One region of the Paeniglutamicibacter sp. NPDC091659 genome, then DNA from elsewhere that is predicted to be linked to it. Evidence: riboswitches for the same ligand, from Rfam matches in the RefSeq annotation. Region 1 holds a riboswitch; the other holds the start of a gene.

The links. A riboswitch is a leader RNA that binds a small molecule or an ion and turns the genes downstream of it on or off. The one in region 1 is predicted to bind cyclic di-AMP.
Region 2: another riboswitch for cyclic di-AMP. It lies ahead of ACIQLF_RS05930 (M23 family metallopeptidase); the one in region 1 lies ahead of ACIQLF_RS17130 (M23 family metallopeptidase).

Annotation. Positions count from the first base shown of each region.
Region 1 is NZ_JBIVTO010000010.1:99,392-108,307, forward strand. Features, by position in the region: gene ACIQLF_RS17115 (DUF305 domain-containing protein) at 6-587, opposite strand; gene ACIQLF_RS17120 (hypothetical protein) at 641-1,078, opposite strand; gene ACIQLF_RS17125 (C40 family peptidase) at 1,185-2,000, opposite strand; cyclic di-AMP (ydaO/yuaA leader) riboswitch at 2,007-2,191, opposite strand; gene ACIQLF_RS17130 (M23 family metallopeptidase) at 2,294-3,226, opposite strand; cyclic di-AMP (ydaO/yuaA leader) riboswitch at 3,302-3,486, opposite strand; gene ACIQLF_RS17135 (metal-dependent transcriptional regulator) at 3,568-4,266, opposite strand; gene serC (phosphoserine transaminase) at 4,556-5,677, shown strand; gene ACIQLF_RS17145 (DUF3027 domain-containing protein) at 5,917-6,408, opposite strand; gene ACIQLF_RS17150 (cold-shock protein) at 6,413-6,796, opposite strand; gene ACIQLF_RS17155 (hypothetical protein) at 7,024-7,251, shown strand; gene ACIQLF_RS17160 (response regulator transcription factor) at 7,365-8,075, shown strand; gene ACIQLF_RS17165 (ATP-binding protein) at 8,149-8,916, shown strand, end outside.
Region 2 is NZ_JBIVTO010000002.1:221,344-230,259, reverse strand. Features, by position in the region: gene ACIQLF_RS05955 (S9 family peptidase) at 1-51, shown strand, start outside; gene ACIQLF_RS05950 (hypothetical protein) at 286-762, shown strand; gene ACIQLF_RS05945 (peptide deformylase) at 799-1,464, opposite strand; gene zapE (cell division protein ZapE) at 1,461-2,723, opposite strand; partial or broken gene ACIQLF_RS05935 (heavy metal translocating P-type ATPase) at 3,280-4,066, shown strand; gene ACIQLF_RS05930 (M23 family metallopeptidase) at 4,116-5,156, opposite strand; cyclic di-AMP (ydaO/yuaA leader) riboswitch at 5,160-5,342, opposite strand; tRNA gene ACIQLF_RS05925 (tRNA-His) at 6,371-6,443, shown strand; gene ACIQLF_RS05920 (hypothetical protein) at 6,723-8,645, shown strand; partial or broken gene ACIQLF_RS05915 (DUF6994 family protein) at 8,773-8,916, opposite strand, start outside.

The DNA of each region.
Region 1 (8,916 bases):
GCCCGCTACTTCTTGAGCATCTCGCGCATGTGTGCGATTTCGGCGTTTTGGTCGGCAATGATTTTCCGGCCCAGTTCCAGCACCCTTGGATCCTTGCCGTTCTTCAGTGCGGCTTCAGCCATTTTCGTGGCTCCGAGGTGGTGCCCGATCATTTGGTTCAGGAAGAGTTCTTCGGCCGCACGGCCTTGGGCGCTGGCCAATGCCTGCAGGTCTTCGTCGCCGAGCATGCCCTCCATTGCCATGGTGTGGCCCAGCTCCCGGGGTTCACCCCATCCTTCCAACCAAGTTTCCATGAGCTTGATCTCCGGGGCCTGCGCATTCTTGATATCGGTGGCAAGCTTCACCATTTCCGTGCCCAGGCTTTTCTTTTCCAGCATGGTCTCGCTCATGAGAACGGCCTGTTCGTGGTGCGGGATCATCATTTGGGCGAACATGGCATCGGCACCGTTGTGCATATTTCCGGGCGTCTGTTGGCCTGCCGTGGTGTTTCCGCCAGGGACGGGGGCCGGTGCGGAGCAACCGGCCAGGACCACGGCGCCCGCCACGATGGCAGCCGAAAGCATCAGGGTTGTCTTGTTCTTTTTCAACGTCTTTTCCTTGCGTGAGATGTGATTGCGTTCCGGTCTTTGCTCCGGAATGCTCATCTACGGCAAATACTCAGTTGCTGTGGGGAAGGCGTCTGGAAAACACTGTCGTTGAAGGCGACCAGGCGCGGACGATAAGGCGTTGGCCCCGCACGCGAGGCGGTTCCACCGCTTCTCGGCTGTCCGAGTTTCTGGGCCAACGCCACGAGGCCGAGAACGCAGGCAACCAGAAGGGCGCATTCGCCCAGCCCCATCACGTGCCCATCGTGGGGTTCAGTGGCCGGCACGTGTTGTTCACCGTGATCGTGCGCGGACGCCGCAATGGAGGTCGCGGCACCTGCTGCACTGCCGGCTCCTCCGTGGTGAATAGGATTGAACGCGGCCCCGGCGAGCACATGCATGGAGAGCAGGCCTAGGAAGAACGCACAGAGAACCACGACCCGCATGGCGGGCGGCAGCGTCCGGCTGCTGGCGGGTCTGGACGGCTTCTTCACGGGATCCACAATATACCCTATGGGGGTATCGTTCAATCCTGTCCACGCAAAGCAAAAGACCCCGCTGCATCCTTGCGGATTCAGCGGGGTCTTTGAAAACTGCTGCTTACTTGGCCAGGGTGTAGTAGCCGTAAAGCGGGTTGCGGGTCACGTCGTGGATCATCGTGTCGACGGTCGGGTTCTGTGCGCCGATCATCTTTCCGCCGCCAAGGTAGATACCTACGTGGCCTCCACCGTTCTGGAATACCAGGTCGCCGGCCTTCGGGCTGCTGGTGCGCACGAACTGGCCGGAGGCGCGGATCGCGGAGGTGCCGCGGGCGATATCGATGCCGTGCTTGGCGTAAACGTACTTCACGAAGCCGGAGCAATCCCAGCCCGCGGTGGTGTTGCCGCCCCAGACGTAGGGAACGCCAACGAACCGGGCTGCGGTTGCCGCAATGCCGGAGAGGTTTGCGGTGTTGATCGAGTCGCTCTTGGGGGCCACGGCGGTGCTCACTGCGCCGCCGCGGTTCGAGCGGGTCGTCGGCGCAAAGGCGTCGGTCGAGGCACGGGTCACTGGGGCGGTGCTGCTGTCGCGGGTCGTAACCGTGTTGGCAACTGCCACGACGACCGGAGCCGGCTTGGAAGTGAATGCGGCGCGCTCGATGTCAAGGTCCTTGACCTTGGATGCGGAGACCGAAACAGCCTTGACTGCAACGCGCTCTGCGGAGAGGCCTTCTACCGGGGCGGAGGATGCCTCGCGGGTTGCCGCGCCCTGGCCCGGAACACCCAAGGTCAGAACAAGGCCGGATGCTGCTGCGATTACTGCTGCCTGGCGGCCAACCGATCCAGCGTTCGAGGCAACTGCCTTCGAGATGGATTCAAGTGGGTTGGTCCGTACCGGCGTCGCGCGGTGGCGACCAAGTGCTTGACGTGTAGTCACGTTGTTATTGCCTCTCCTGATGCCTACGAGGTGAGCTGTCGGGTTCGAGTGGGAGTCACTCGGCAATCCGGCCCCTTGCGGGTCCGGGTTACTTAACCCCAAGGCTTCCTAAGTTCAGAAGCCAAAAATTGGGTCCCCCGCCACTGCCATGCGTTTTTTGAACGGACACCATGCGGCGGCAGTGCTCGGCACTCCTCATGGCGGTAATCGGGCTTGAGCGCCGACTACATTTCTAGAATATATGAAACAACTGCAAATGTCACGTTCTGATCACGGAACGGTGACATTCTTCGTTATAACCAACCTGCTGGGTCTACCCACTTGCCATTGACGATGACCTCAAGGTGCAGGTGCGGGCCTGTCGAGTTACCCGTGCTACCGCTGACCGATACAACGTCGCCACGTTCAACCTTCTGTCCAACCGAGACTTTCACGGCCGAGTTGTGGTTGTAGCTGGTGTGCAAGCCGTTGCCGTGGTCGATCTCCACGCGGAAGCCCGAGTGCCCGGCCCATCCGGCCTGCACGACGGTGCCGGCAGCGCTGGCCTTGATCGGGGTTCCCATGGGAACTGCGTAGTCCAGGCCGTTGTGGTTCATGTACCCCGGGCCCGTTGGGTTCTTGCGGTGGCCGAAGCGAGAAGTCAATCGAATGTTGTCCACCGGCTGGGCAAGGACTCCGCGCGTGGCGATCTTCGAAACGTCGCCACCGGCAGCGGTCATCACGGTGGCCAGCTTGTCTTCCTTGGTGAACTTGCTCGTGACCGAAACACGCTCGATCTTGACCTCGTCGGAGGTCGGAGCCTTTACGTCCACAACAACCGACTGCGCCACGCGGGCTTCCCCGTCCGGAAGCTGGTCGGCTTCCTGCGACGGGCTTGCAGCGGCCAGCGCCAGGCCGGAAACGGCCGCAACTGCGGCGATCTTGTGCGTAAATCCAAGGCGCGATCGCTTGGGACGCGGCGCGAACCGCAATACGTTGTCAAGCTCTTCGGACTCGACCTGGGCGTGGAGCTCTGGTGCCAAGGGAGTCGGTTCTTCGACGCGCTCGGTGGCGGCAATGGCCGCGGCGTCGGGGGATGCACCGTAGCGAAGGCTGGCTTCAAAGCGGCGGCCTACGTAGCTTGCCGGGGTCGTCTCGGCCAGCTCGGGAACCACATGCAGGGAGCGCCGACCGCTGCGGCGGGAAGGTGCTTCTTCGCTCAACGCGGAGTCGACAATACGTTCCAATGTGCCTTCGGCAGGCGAAGCATCAATCGGTCCGGACGCACGGCGACGGCCGGAATTGTGCTGCTGTGTCAAATGACAACCTCTCATGTATCGCCTGCGAAGTTAGCTGTCGGATTCGAGTCATGAGATCAACTCGGCCGAGCCCACCGTGGCGGACTCAACTTCACCCCAAGATCCATGGTTCAAAACCATGAAACGGTTGAAATGGGTCCTCCGCCCCTACCGGTAAGTCTTAGTCCAGAATCCGCCGGTAAGGTTATGCGAATCGGATCTGGATTGAGTCACGAAAATATGACACAACTAGAAACCCTACCGGGCTTTAGTCCAAAGTTACAATTCCGTTATCTGTCCAAGCGCCTGACAAACACATGAGCGCTGACCTCGGTCGGAAGCTCTAGCGCTCCTTCGATGCCCTGGACGCGAACCAGGACATAGTCGTCCGCGCGTTCCAGCGTGACTAGGGCACCAGGGCGGATTCCGCCCTCATCGAGCTGCACCAGGAGCTCAGGTTCAACCTGGATGGACTCGGCCAACCGCTCAACACGCACGGGGCCCGTGTTCCCGTCGGAAAGCGCCGAATCGAGATTTTGGACACCTACCGAGATTTCGGACAGTTCAGGGCCGCCCAGCGCCTCGAGTCCGGGGATGGGATTTCCGTAGGGAGAGGAGGCGGGCTGGCCAAGCAGCTTGTACAGCCGCTTCTCAACGCGCTCGCTCATGACGTGTTCCCAACGGCAGGCCTCGTCGTGGACGTATTCCCATTCCAGACCGATCACATCGGCCAGCAGTCGCTCAGCCAAACGGTGCTTGCGCATCACGCCGGTTGCCAGTTCGCGGCCCCGTGACGTGAGCTCAAGGTGTCGGTCGGTGGTCACAACCACGAGTCCGTCGCGTTCCATGCGGGCGATCGTCTGCGAGACGGTGGGACCGGAATGACCCAGGCGCTCGGCAATGCGGGCACGGAGCGCCGTGATTTCTTCCTCTTCGAGCTCCAAAATGGTGCGCAAATACATTTCGGTGGTATCGATCAGGTCTGACACGTCTGCCGCTCCTGCACGGGTTGGTTCTACACGGAATTACTACGCCCACCACTCTACCCGCCGGTACTCATGCGAGTTGTCACCCGGGCACCCTGCCGCTTCACACGCGATTCACCCCGGACTTCCTGGCGCATCCGGCACGGCTTCGCGGGTTGCGGCCGTTAATAATGACGACTTGCTTTTACGCGTTTGGCTGCGCCATGCGGGATTATTGGAACACCGACCCCATGGCTTTTGTCATCGCGTGGCGTGTCGGAAGAGTGAACCCAGCCTTTTATCGAGGAGCAAAATGAGCACCGGCCTGACCATTCCCGAAAATCTTTTGCCAGTGGACGGGCGTTTCGGTGCCGGTCCTTCCAAGGTCCGCCCGGAGCAGGTCCAGGCCCTTCTGGAAGCCGGCAGCGAGCTGCTCGGAACCTCCCACCGCCAGGCGCCGGTCAAGAACCTGGTTCGCGACATCCAGGAGGGCCTGAAGACCTTCTTCAACGCCCCGGCAGACTACGAAGTGGTTCTGGGCGTCGGCGGATCCACAGCTTTCTGGGACATCGCAACCTTCGGCCTGGTCCGCAACAAGGCACAGCACCTGTCCTTCGGTGAGTTCGGTTCCAAGTTCGCCGCGGCCACCAACAAGGCGCCTTTCCTTGCGGAGTCCTCCATCATCAAGTCCGAGCCGGGCACCCGCCCGGTGCCGGTTGCCGAGGCCGGCGTCGACGTCTACGCCTGGCCGCAGAATGAAACCTCCACCGGCGTTGCAGCACCGGTCCACCGCGTGGAAGGCGCAGACGCGGACTCGCTGGTTGTCATCGACGCGACCTCGGCCGCAGGCGGCCTGGACGTCGATGTATCCCAGGCCGACGTCTACTACTTCGCCCCGCAGAAGAACTTTGCTTCCGACGGTGGCCTGTGGATCGCCCTCTTCTCCCCTGCGGCCATTGCCCGCGCCGAGGAAATCGCGGCCTCCGGCCGCTGGATCCCGGACTTCCTGAACCTGAAGACCGCCATCGACAACTCGCGACTGAACCAGACCTACAACACCCCGTCGCTCTCGACGCTGGTTTCGCTCAACGCGCAGGTGCAGTGGCTCAACGCCAACGGCGGCCTGGAGTTCGCGGCAGCCCGCACCAACGATTCGGCGTCCCGCCTCTACGAGTGGGCCGAGGCCTCCTCGTTCGCGAGCCCGTACGTTGCCGCCCCGGAGGACCGCTCGAACGTCATCGCAACCATCGACTTCGATGATTCGATCGACGCCTCCGCAATTGCCAAGACCCTGCGTGCCAACGGCGTCGTGGATGTCGAGCCGTACCGCAAGCTCGGCCGCAACCAGCTGCGCGTTGCCACCTTCGTTGCCATCGAGCCCGAGGATATCTCGGCCTTGATCAAGTGCATCGAATACGTGATCGCCAACAGCTAAGCCCGTCACTGCCGGATAGCCGGCCGGGGAGCATTGCCCACCTGCCGTGAGGCCGGTGGACAATGCTCCCCGTTTTCATTTGCGGACAAGATGGAGTCGCCGCAAGCCTGAAGACGGTTACCGATCCTGCACCCGGCCAAGCAACGCAAGGGGCCGGGCGGAAAATGCTGATGCATCTCCCGCCCGACCCCGTTGATCGACAAGTCTCCCGGTCGATTATTCAACCATCTTGCCGTGGCTTAGTCCTCTTCGGGAAGTTCCCCGTCGGCATCTTCTTCGTCTTCGAACTGCTCGGCGGAATCGTCGACGCCGTCTTCGGTTTCGCCGGCGGTTTCCTCGGCGTCCGCGGATTCCTCCACGATTCCCGCGGCATGCCCGGCAGCTTCCTCGGCGGCCAGTCGCTCGGCCTCGAGGTCTTCCGGACGAACGCGTTCCGCCCAGGGAACCCATGCGGGAGCCAGCAGGGCGTCGTCGCCCGGAAGGATGCCGACCTCACACACGGTGATGTCCTTGGCCTGGGCGCGCGGTATCCGCGTCAGGGTCGCAAACCAGCACCAACCCTCGTATCCGGGCTGCAGCGTGACAAAACGGTGGGTCACCAAGCGGTCACCGTCGCACACGGCATCAAGGTGTTCGCCGATCATGGACTCCGGAGCGATCTCCAGCAGGGCCGTGCGTGCGCGATCATGCGCCGCGGCCAGTGTCTCGTCGAGCTTTGGTTTGCGGGCCATGGGCTTAGACGTCGAGATCGTCGGCAACGGCGCGCAGCACTGAAGCTACCTTTGCGCCCTGGGATTTCTCCGGGTAGCGCCCGTGGCGCAATCCGTTGGACACCGAATCAAGCACCTTGATGAGGTCCTCGATCAGTACTGCGGTGTCCACCGCGTCCTTGCGCTTGGCGCGGGCCACCGACGGGGCTGCTTCCAAGACGCGCACGCTCAGCGCCTGCGCACCCTTGCGGCCTTCGGCGATGCCAAATTCCATGCGGGTACCGGCGCGCAACTCGGTCACGCCTGACGGCAGCGCCGAAGCGTTCAAATACACTTCCTGGCCCTCATCGGTCACCAGGAACCCGAACCCCTTGGTGGGTTCGTACCATTTCACTTTGCCGGTTGGCACGTCTTGCTACCTCTTCTTACGTCACAATGGGCCACGGGGAAATATAGTCCCCCGATCCCATACCTGGCGATTCCCGACGCGGGCCCCAAATCCGTGGACGGATCGGTGGGCTCTTCACGCCGGGCAAGTCTATTCTTCTAGGGTACGACATTCGCGGCAATTGGCGGCCCACCTGCGGCATGGACCCGCATTGTGGTTACGCGACCGGCGCGCTGTAACTTTAAGGTGTGAATACCACCGTAAAAACTCCGGCCGTCCAGCGGTTCCTGACCCTGTTCGCCGGGGGCATAGCCATCATTTCGCTCGCCGCCTTGGCCGTCATCCTGGTCCAGTACGCGATGTCCGTGGCGTTGTCCCCGCAGCTGCTGGCCGTTGGGCTCTACGGGCTGCCAGTGGCCTTCATCCTGCTGATGGTCGTCTTGGCCCTCAATTTCCGCGAACGCCGCAGAAGTTAAGAGCCTTTTCAAGGCAAGCTGGCCGCGAACAATGTGCCGGTGCGCGGGCAAGGTCGAAGATCTGCACAATGAACACACAGGGTTCTTACAGTAACCGGTTGCAGACTATAGACATGAATGCCAAGACCCCTGAAGCCAGGCTGCTGGTTGTTGACGATGAACCAAATATCCGCGAGTTGCTCTCCACCTCGTTGCGCTTCGCAGGTTTCGAAGTCGTTGCGGCGGCCAACGGTCGCGAAGCCCTCGCCGCAGTCGAAAAGGAAGCTCCGGACCTTGCGGTCTTGGATGTCATGCTTCCGGACATGGACGGCTTCACCATTACACGCCGGCTGCGCGCCGCGGGCAAACACTTCCCGGTGCTCTTCCTGACGGCGCGCGACGACACCGAGGACAAGGTCACCGGCCTGACCGTTGGCGGGGACGACTACGTCACCAAGCCCTTCAGCCTCGATGAGGTCGTCGCCCGCATCCGTGCGGTGCTGCGCCGCACCCAACCGGCCGAGGAAGACACTGCGGTGATCCGGGTCGACGACCTGGAACTCGACGACGACGCCCACGAGGTCCGCCGGGCCGGCGAGGTCATCGACCTCTCCCCCACCGAATTCAAGTTGCTGCGCTACCTGATGATGAACCCGAACCGGGTGCTTTCCAAGGCGCAGATCCTCGACCACGTCTGGGAATACGACTTCAACGGGGACGCCTCCATCGTCGAGTCCTACATTTCCTACCTTCGCCGCAAGATCGACTCGCGCCCCGAGTGGCCCTCGCTGATCCAGACCAAGCGCGGGGTCGGCTACTTGATGCGCACCTCGGATCGCCGCTAAAGGGGTTTAGGGAGTGCAAGGTTTGCGTCGCTTCTGGCGGCAGGTTTCGCTGCGTACCAAACTAGTGGCGCTGATGAGCATGCTGATGATCCTGGGCATCGTTGTCACTGCCGTCGGTTCGGCACAGTCGCTTCGCCTCATGCTCACCGCCCAGGTCGATTCGGAGCTCAAGAGCAATTCGGTGGCAATCACCTCGCTGATGCTCAACGACTATGCGGAGATCGTGCCCATCAACCCGAAGAGCCCGGGGTTTGACCGCTTCTACGGGGATCTGCGCGATGAGTCCGGCAAGATCCTCTACACCATGCCCCGCAAGGAAACCTCAAACAATGTGACGGCGGATATCCCGGACCTGAATCTCGCGACGCTGAACAAGCTCCGGGACGATCCGTCGATTTCGGTGACGGTTCCCGGCACGTCCATGGGTTCCAGCGGCTGGCGCGTACGCATAGTCACCCTGAATCGCAGCGACTACGACCTCATTTACGCCCTGCCGATGGATTCGGTCCAGGACACCGTGACCAAGGCCGCCATGCTTGTCATGTCGACGGGCATGCTTGCGACGCTGCTGATGTCGATGATCGCCTACGGCATCACCACCCGGGCCCTGCTGCCGTTGCTTCGGGTGGAACGCACGGCCGCGGCGATTGCCGCCGGGGACCTGTCCCGCCGTGTCGAGGACTATCCCCCGGAAACCGAGGTCGGCAGGCTCTCGCGCTCGCTGAACGCCATGTTGGCGCACATCGAGCACGCGTTCCGCGGCCGGGCCGCTTCCGAACGCAAGATGCGCCGCTTCATCCAGGACGCCTCGCACGAACTTCGCACCCCGCTGGTCACCATC
Region 2 (8,916 bases), on a different contig from region 1:
GCCGATGCAGCGACACAGGAAAGCCCCGACACGGTGAAACCCGTTCGTTGATAACAATTTGTGGCGGGCCCTTGAGCATGCTCCCGAAGTTCGGGAAGGTTGGGCGCATGCTCAAGGGGATTGAAGTGACGACCAACCACAAGGCGCGCCTGCTTACGGGCGCAATCGCGACCGTTGCTCTCGCGGGATGTGCCGGTTGACCGGACACGGGACCGGTCAGCCGGGGGAACCGGGTCGTCACCCACCACGGACTATGCCGCTGCCGAGTTCTGGGGCAATTACCGGATGGCCGCGCTTGAAGTAGATCCAGCGCAGTCCCTCTCGGACCTGTACGAGCGATCCGAACTGATCGTGCTTGGTTCCGTCATCGACGCCGAGCCCGGACCATCCAACCCGGTTCGTCTGGACGACGGAACGACCGACCAAAACGGAACCACGATCCTGACCTTTGGGGTGGGCGAGGTCCTTGCGGGACCCGCGACAGAACGGGTCAAGGTGTGGATCTCCAGCACCAATCGATCGGTCAACGACGCCCCGGCGGCCTTGATGCCCGCGGATCAGCTGGTTTGGTACCTGACGCCCAGTGAAGTGCCGGGAATCATGTACGCAACGGCGCGTGACGGCATCATCGGAAGCACCTCCGACGGCAAGCTCCCGACGGTGCTGGGCGGGCTTGGGGAGGACTTGTTCCCGGCGGCAGTCACCACCATCGAACAACTTGCCGAATCAGTTGCCGTTCTCACGAAGAAACCTGCAGGTTAGCAGGACGGGCCGGTGCCGCGGGAAATACGCGGCTGCTCAGAAATTCAGCCCGACCCGGGCTTCCTCGATGCCGGGATTCGCCCAGCGAACGTACTCGTGGCTGGCGCACAACGAACGTGTCAGTGCCTTGTCGATGTAGACGGTTCCGCCCAGGTGGTCCGTTTCATGCTGGAAGATCCGTGCCTGCCAGCCGCTGAACGAGCGCTTGTGGGCCACGCCGTCGGCATCCATGTAGGTGGTGTCGATGTCGGCCGGGCGGTCAACGACCCCCTGGTAGCCGTTGAAGGAAAGGCATCCCTCGTAGAAGGCTGCAGTTCGCTCGCTGCCGGCAACATAGGTCGGGTTCAGGACCTCGAAGTACTCCAGTGGCATGCGTTCACGAACGGCGGCGACGTCGTCGTTGGTGGGGTACATGTCCTCGAGCACGGCAATCCGCAAGGGAATGCCTAGTTGTGGTGCGGCAAGTCCGACGCCTGGCGCGTCGCGCATGACGGCTTTCATGGTGTCGAGGAAAGCCCGAAGCAGCGTCGCATCCAACTGGGCGCTGAAATCCTGTGCCGCCATGCGAAGCACCGGGTGTCCGAGCTGGACTATGGATGGAACCGTGCCCGATTCATGAAGCTGCACGAGTCGGGTGACCTCTCCACGGATCCAATCGGGGGAGAGGAAGTCCTCTTCTGCGTATTCCGGGTTCTGGATCATGCATTGACACCTTCCGCTAGTGGTTCAGTGGCTTCTTTGCCAGGGACGTAAGGCCGCAGTGCGTTCAGCCTGCTTTTCAGCCGCGATGCATCAAGTTCGGGTAGCAGCGACAACGAATCAGCAAAGTCGCCGTCAATCAAAAGATCGAGCCGGATACCGTGATCGTAGAGAACATCGATGGCGTTGGCCAAACGGCGAAGCCCGAAGGGCGTCATCTCGGCGGAACCCGGGACGCCAGAAACAACCCAGTGGCGGTGGTCCTTGGCCAGCTCGAGGTAGTCCAACGTGGACGTCAACGCCTCGCAGAGATCGCGGAAATCAAACCAAACCTGGTCGCCGGCAACCCGCAGGGCCCGGATCTCATGGCTGGTGGGTTTGAGCAGTGCCGATTCCCACGGTTCAGGCTGCGTGATGCCGAGTGTGCGAAGTTCCGATTCCGATGGAGCGAGTGCCAGCGTGCCCGTGGCGAAACCCTGCCTGTCGGCTTGATCCAGGGCAAGCGAGCGGTAATCCAGCTTGGCATCGAGTTCGTGGACGTTCATCTGCTCACGAATGGCTTCGATGGTTGGCAGGATCAGGTGGTGGTAATACTCGTCGGCGAGCAGTTCCTCCGGAGGATAGTTCGAGGTGGTGATCAGCAGGATCCTCCTGCCCATGATGAATTTGAACATTCGGGCCAGCAGCATCGCATCGCCCGGGTCGTTGCAGTGGAATTCGTCGAAGCAAAGCACCTCGACATCGCCCAACATCGATTCGATCGCCTGCTCTATGGCGCTGGTGCGTGCCGCAACCCGATCCATGCGGCCGCGGGATGAACCCAGTGCACCGGGCTCGTCCACCTGCGCCAACGCAATCGCCGTCGCCTTGTGCGCCGTGGAATGCAGTTCGCGGAAGAAGTCGTGGAAATGGACGCGTCGCTTATTTGCCGTGGGCAGAGCATCATAGAACGCGCCCAGAATCCAGGTCTTGCCGCGTCCTGGAGGACCCCAGAGATAAACGTGTTTTCCAGCGGGGGACTGCTGCCCCGGGCCAAGATGGGACGCCACGTTGTTGCTCAGCAGCCGCACGGCTGCTTGTTGCCGCTCGTCAAGATCCAGGCGTTCGACCGTTGCGCGATCAACTATGGCTCGCTGAAGGTCTTCGTTCAGTCCGTCCGATGTTCCGGACAACGAGGAAGCCTGGACGTCCGAATATTGATGTGGCATACCATCGAGTTTCCCTGAATAACTATGCAACCACCAAACCGGGGGCGAATGCACTCGTGCAAGTAGTTATGTCAACCAAAAGTTATCCTTCGGAAGGTGGCGATGGGCGAGTGTTAGGTCGTGATTTTTGAGAGTTGACTCCACGAAATTCGCGCTCGAAATCGCCTGCTTCGAGTCCGGCCGCAAATCCGCGCATCCAGCGAGTCTCGGCGGAATGCGCCGTCAACGCGGTGAAAATCCGACGCAGGCGTCAAAAAGTCGAAAAACCGGGGGATTCGGGCCAATCGGGCCGGGTTGCGCTCAATGTTCAAAAATCTGATGTTTACCCACTTCCGGACACCAATTCATTGCGCCGATAATCTACATTATGTCAACTAGCGTTTCGGGAACCCCTCTTGATCAGGGAGTAACGATCCTTTGTCGACTTGATGGGTGTCCTTTGTCAGCTAAGTTGAAGCATTAGGCAGTTGATTGTCATTTCAGGTGAAGCATCGTGTCCGTCTTTGTCACTACAGGTGAAGCAACCAGCGGATTTCCTGTCACTACAGGTAAAGCATTCACTTGGGGATGTCATTACAGTTGAAGCATGGGACGCCAGCTGGCCGTGCCCGAGGTTCTGGGCAGGGACCTCACCGTTGGCCAGCTGATGCTCATCAAGCCGGGAGAACGGATCGCCACCGACGGCATCGTTCGCAGCGGACGCAGCGCCCTGGACACCTCGGCGATCACCGGCGAATCCATCCCCGTCGAGGTCGAGGCAGGAGACGAGGTATCCGCCGGGGCGATCAACACCTCGGGAGTTCTGGAAGTCAACGCCACCGCGGCGGGCACCGACAACTCGCTGACGACGATTGTCAGCCTGGTCGAACAGGCACAATCCGAAAAGGGCGAACGCGCACGCCTGGCCGGCCGCATCGCCCGGCCGCTGGTGCCCGGCGTGCTGATCCTCGCGTCGCTTGTCGCACTGGTCGGATCGATGCTTGGCGATCCCGAACTGTGGATCACCCGGGCGTTGGTCGTCCTGGTGGCCGCCTCCCCGTGCGCCCTGGCGATCGCGGTGCCGATCACCGTCGTCTCTGCGATCGGCACCGCGAGCAAGTTCGGCGAGCAAGTTCGGCGTCATCATCAAAAGCGGCGCCGCCTTCGAACGCTTCGGCACCATCCGCCACATCGCCGTCGACTAGACCGGCACCCTGACACGCAACCAACCCACCGTCACCGCCGTGCTCGCCGTCGACGGAACCAGCAAGCAGCAGGTGCTGGGTTGGGCGGCCGCAGTCGAACAGCACAGCACCCACCCCTTGGCTGCCGCCATCGCTCACGCGGCACTGGAGGCAGCTGCCGCCCGCGACATCACCGAGGAAGCCGGGCACGGCATCCGCGGCACCGTCGAAGGCACCTCTCATCAACAGCCGCCAGGCAGCGCTGGAATCAGGACATTTGTCGTTATAGCCAGCCCTCGGGGTTAACCCACTTGCCGTTGACGATGACCTCGAGGTGCAGATGCGGCCCCGTGGAGTTGCCTGTGCTGCCGGCAAGCGAGACGACCGCGCCGCGCTTGACCTTTTGCCCCACGGACACCTTGAGGGCCGAGTTGTGGTTGTAGCTGGTTTCCAGCCCGTTGCCGTGATCGATCTTGACGCGGTAGCCGGAGTGCCCGGCCCATTCGGACTGCACCACGGTGCCGGCGGCGCTGGCCTTGATGGGCGTTCCCATAGGAACGGCGTAGTCCAGGCCGTTGTGGTTCATGAAGCCTGGTCCGGTCGGGTTCTTGCGGTGGCCGAAGCGCGACGTCAACCGGATGCTGTCCACCGGCTGGGCGAGCCTGGTGACTTTTCCGGCGGCAGCGGTCGTGACGGTTGCCGGCTTGACTTTCTTGGCGACTTCTGCATCGGCAGCGGTCGTGACGGTTGCTGGCTTGACTTTCTTGATGTACTCGCTGGTCACCGATGCGCGCTTGACCGTGATCTTGTCGTTGGCCGGGGCCCTGACATCCGCGACAGTGGTCTGTGCGACGCGCTGGGGCTCCGGGACAACTTCCTCGGCTTCCTGCGTGGTGGCGGCGGCGGCGAATGCCAGGCCGGACACGGCGGCGACTGCGGCGAACTTGTGCACCAACCCAAGTCGAGGGCGCTGGGTCCGGGGCGTGAACTTCGGGACGTTGTCCAGCTCGTCGGCTTCGGCAGGCAACGCCGGCGGCACGGGCTGTGCCAGTGGTGCGGGAAGGATTTCGGTGGCGGCGATGGATGCCGCGGTCGGGGACGCCCCGTAGCGCAGGTCTGCCACAAAGCGGCGGCCGGTGTGCTGCGTGGCTCTCGGAGCCTGGACGGAGTCCGGGACCGTGCTCAGTGCGCGTCGACCGGAACGTCGGGATGTATTTTCGCTGCTCAGTGCGGTGTCCACGATCTGCTCTAGTGAATCGCTGGCAGGCGAAGCATCAACGGGGCCGGGCGCGCGGCGGCGCCCGGAATTGTGCTGCTGGGTCAAGTGTTTGCCTCTCATGTATCGCCTGCGAAGTTAGCTGTCGGATTCGAGTCATGAGATCAACTCGGCCGAGCCCGCCAAGGCGGACTCAGCTTCACCCCAAGATCCATGGTCCAAGACCAGGAACGGTTGATTGGGTCCTCCGCCCCTACCGGGAATTCTTGCTCCGCGATCCGCCGGTAGGGTTGTGCGAACCGGATCGGGGCTGGGGTGCATAAGTGCAACCTGACATAAAACCCTACGGGGGCATATGTAAAAGTTACAATTTCGTTATCAATCCATGTGGCGGACAAACACGTGGGCGCCGACTTCGGACGGAAGCTCCGGCACCCTTCGATCAACGCACCCTCACGGCCAAGGATTCGCAGGCCCCTTCGAGGGTGACTAGGGCCCCGGGCGAATGCCGCCCGCGTCGAGCTGCACCAGCAGATCGGGTTCCACCTGGATGGTTTTGGCCGGTCACTCCCCCTGGGACGACATCTTAAACGTGATTAAGAAGACGGTGCCCGGAGCCTGTTGCGGTGCGAATGTTCCTGCCCAAACTGGTCGACGGACCAAGATCGCCCACCGTGGCTCACCCCCACCGGTTGCGGCTGATGCGCCAGGTTCGTTGGGCAAAGACCCGCAATGCCTTCCTGGGTTAGGTGTTCTTCCTCAACTGCATCACTGTGGCCGGGGCACAGCACTCGTTGTTGGACAGGGCCATCGCAGGCCGGCCCATCAGCGTGGGGTCATAGACACGCTCGCACCTCACGTAGCAGTTCACGTCCACGTGCGTGGTGCACCCGCTAGGGCCCTCCTGTGGGATCAGGGTCCGTTATGACGGGGTTCGAAATTCGGCGTGGCAGGTCTTCCCAGAGGATTGTCTCAGCGGTCCGATGTTCTTTGGGTGCCCCACAAGCCGATCCCCCACCGCGACACCCGAACACCAAAAATCCGACAGCTAACAACTGTGTGCTTCATCGTTGGATGGCCGCATTTTTCATTGCTCAGTGGCGTTAGTCGCCGATATCAAGGATGTTCGCGACCGTTTCGTCGAAGGACCACCAAATGTCTTGGGTCCTCGGATTTACCCCGCGATGCCCTTCCTGCATTCAGACGGCCAACCCGGCACGAGCACTGGAGGGACAAAGCTGCCGCGACTTATCTCGCTGATCCGTGTGAGTGCGGGCGACTCGCTTGCCTTTCGATGCAGCCGTCACCTAGTTTGGGTCCATCGACGTGTAGCTCAACAGTGAGAGCACTGGGCTGTGGACCCGGAGGGAGCAGGGGCAGCACCTGCCGCGTCGGCGATCGGCCGCGTTCGTGCGCCGGAGAGGATCGAGGGTGCTCGGATACGTGTGGGGGCAGTTCCGCAAAGCGAAATACACAGCTGGGGTGACTTCCGACCCCGGTGTGCAAGCTCGTGCGGAGGAACGCGCCGAGTCGTGGTTGCGTGTTCTGGCTGGAATAGCGACCGGGAGGCTCAGAATCGGGTCAGCCACGCCGGTCAGGGGCTTTCCGGCATGGCTGACACCGAAGATCGTCCGGGGAGGCTTCGTCACGGGGGCTGCCGCTGCCGCAGGTCCGTTGGAAGCGGATGAAATTGTGCTGGCGGAGCACCTCGATACGAAGCCAGGACGCGCTTCCCTGTTCGCCTGGTTCCTGTCCGACGACGGACACCGGAAACTGGACGCATGGTTGGAATCGGGGCTGTATCGCTTGGATCTACCCGAACACGGGGCGCTGCTTAGCGTTGCGTGGCTGCGCCAGCATGGTCGAGAGGACGAGGCGTCCGAGCTGGTGCGCACGCTGGAACCCTGGGCCGGGCGTGTGCGGTTCTGGCCCTACGAATTGAATGAGGCCGAGGTGCCGGGCGTGCATGTCGCGACCCTGCCAGAGGTCTCGGCCCGTCTCGGACGGAAGCGGCCACAACGACACGTCGAGGCAGAACGTGAAGCCCTGTCGGTCTGGAACCCATTCACGGACAAGATCCTGAGCCACTGGTGGGCCACGCGCTCCCATGAAGGAATGATCGGAGCGGCTTCGCCACCTGGCTGGATCGACGAAGCCAGAGATTTGCTGGCCGAGTACCGGCGCCTTGCCGCCGAGCACACGCTGACTAAACACCATGCGGATCCGAAGGGGAATCTGCAGATCATGTTGTCCGGCTTCCAGACACTCGTGGCTGGGGAATCCGATTCCCGCGTGATGGGTCGGGTGCGCACGGCCGTGTCCAACATGGTGGCAAAGCGCGGCGAACCAGGATCACCACGTCTGGCAGCGCTTCGCGCGGCGCAAGCACGCAACGCGGCCAAACCATCCCATGCGGCCCTGGCACACGACGCTGCAACCCGGCTTGACACGACAGGGCGCACCGGCGCCGTTGAAGACCCCCTCGCACTACTTCGAGGCGCTCCAGCCGAGGCCCTTCCCTCCGTGCGGAAGACCACCCGTCAAGCAACTCAGGCACCGCTCCCGGACCTCCTGCGAAACGGGATCGTGCGCTCGGCAGAGGCGCTGGCCGCACTTGCTCCACAACTCACCGCCGAGACGGTTGCCTCCCGGTACCCGGATGCATCGGCCGGGCTGCTCGCCAAACGCCTCTACCGGGCCTTCGCCAACCGGCGGAGCCTGCTCTTGCTCAACCACCAGCATCAAGTGACCATCGACGTACTTCCCTGGTTCAACATGCTCGAGCGTGCGGGCGTCCTGGAGCAAAACCGGTCCCTTGCTCACGCACAAGGACTGGACCTCGCCACACTTGCCCTGCGCCACTTTCCGGGAACTTTGCTTCCAAACTCCCTCATCCGGGAACTCACCCGCCTCTTCGGTCTCGCGTCCAAGGATGTTCCCCTCACCTACGAACTCGCCGCGGATATCTTCATCGGCTCGTTCGGTCCGGTCTTCCAACGCGCAGCTCAAGAGGCCGCCTCCGTGGTTGGTGACACCGTGTACGCCCGTTACTACGGCATCGATTACGGCAAGATCCAGGCCATGGGGGGCGGGCCAGCGACAGCCCCGCGACCACTACATACGCCCCGCACCGCAGTGCCGGAATTCGACGCACTGGTCCGCTCCAGAGCCGGCATCGTCCCAACCCGCCGGGGGCGCGATGTCGCCGCCAGTGGAACCGCCATCGAGCAGGCCCAAATCCTCACCACGCACAATCTTGCCGCATTGGTGAACGCGGGGATCACGCTCGACTGGGGAGCACAAGCACTCGATGCCTGGAAAGCCACCAAGAACCACCTCGCCAAGGCGACCGGAGCGAAGCACCTGCACCATCAGAAGAACGCTGCCTACGCGTGGCGGCAAACCGTCTTCTACCTCGCACTATCGCCCCTCGAACAGGTTGCCGACTTCATGGACGACCCGGACGTCACCCGAGGGTTGGCACCCGAGGCCAGGTCCAAGGCAGAGGCGATCCTCCAAGGACTCAGGGAAACCATCGAGGCAGGTGCGCCCGTGGATGGTCCCTTCCTGGGTTGGGTTGCCCGACCGAACAGTTGATGACGAAGGGATCCCCGGCTCCAGCGGACTTGACCGTGATGGGTTTCCGAACTGGGGCTCGTGTTGGGGCAAGCTACCGGCAGTTGCGGGTACGAAACTAATTCGGCGTCAGAGATTCACAGCCGAGTTAACGGCGTCTCGGAAAACTACAGTTTATTGAGACATTGATACGGGCTCGGTTCTGGTTGAGGCTGCCTCGCGAGACTGGGAAGATCATGAAACCGCAGATCGTGTACGAGCGTCGCCGGAACGCGTCATTGACCTCGTCTGG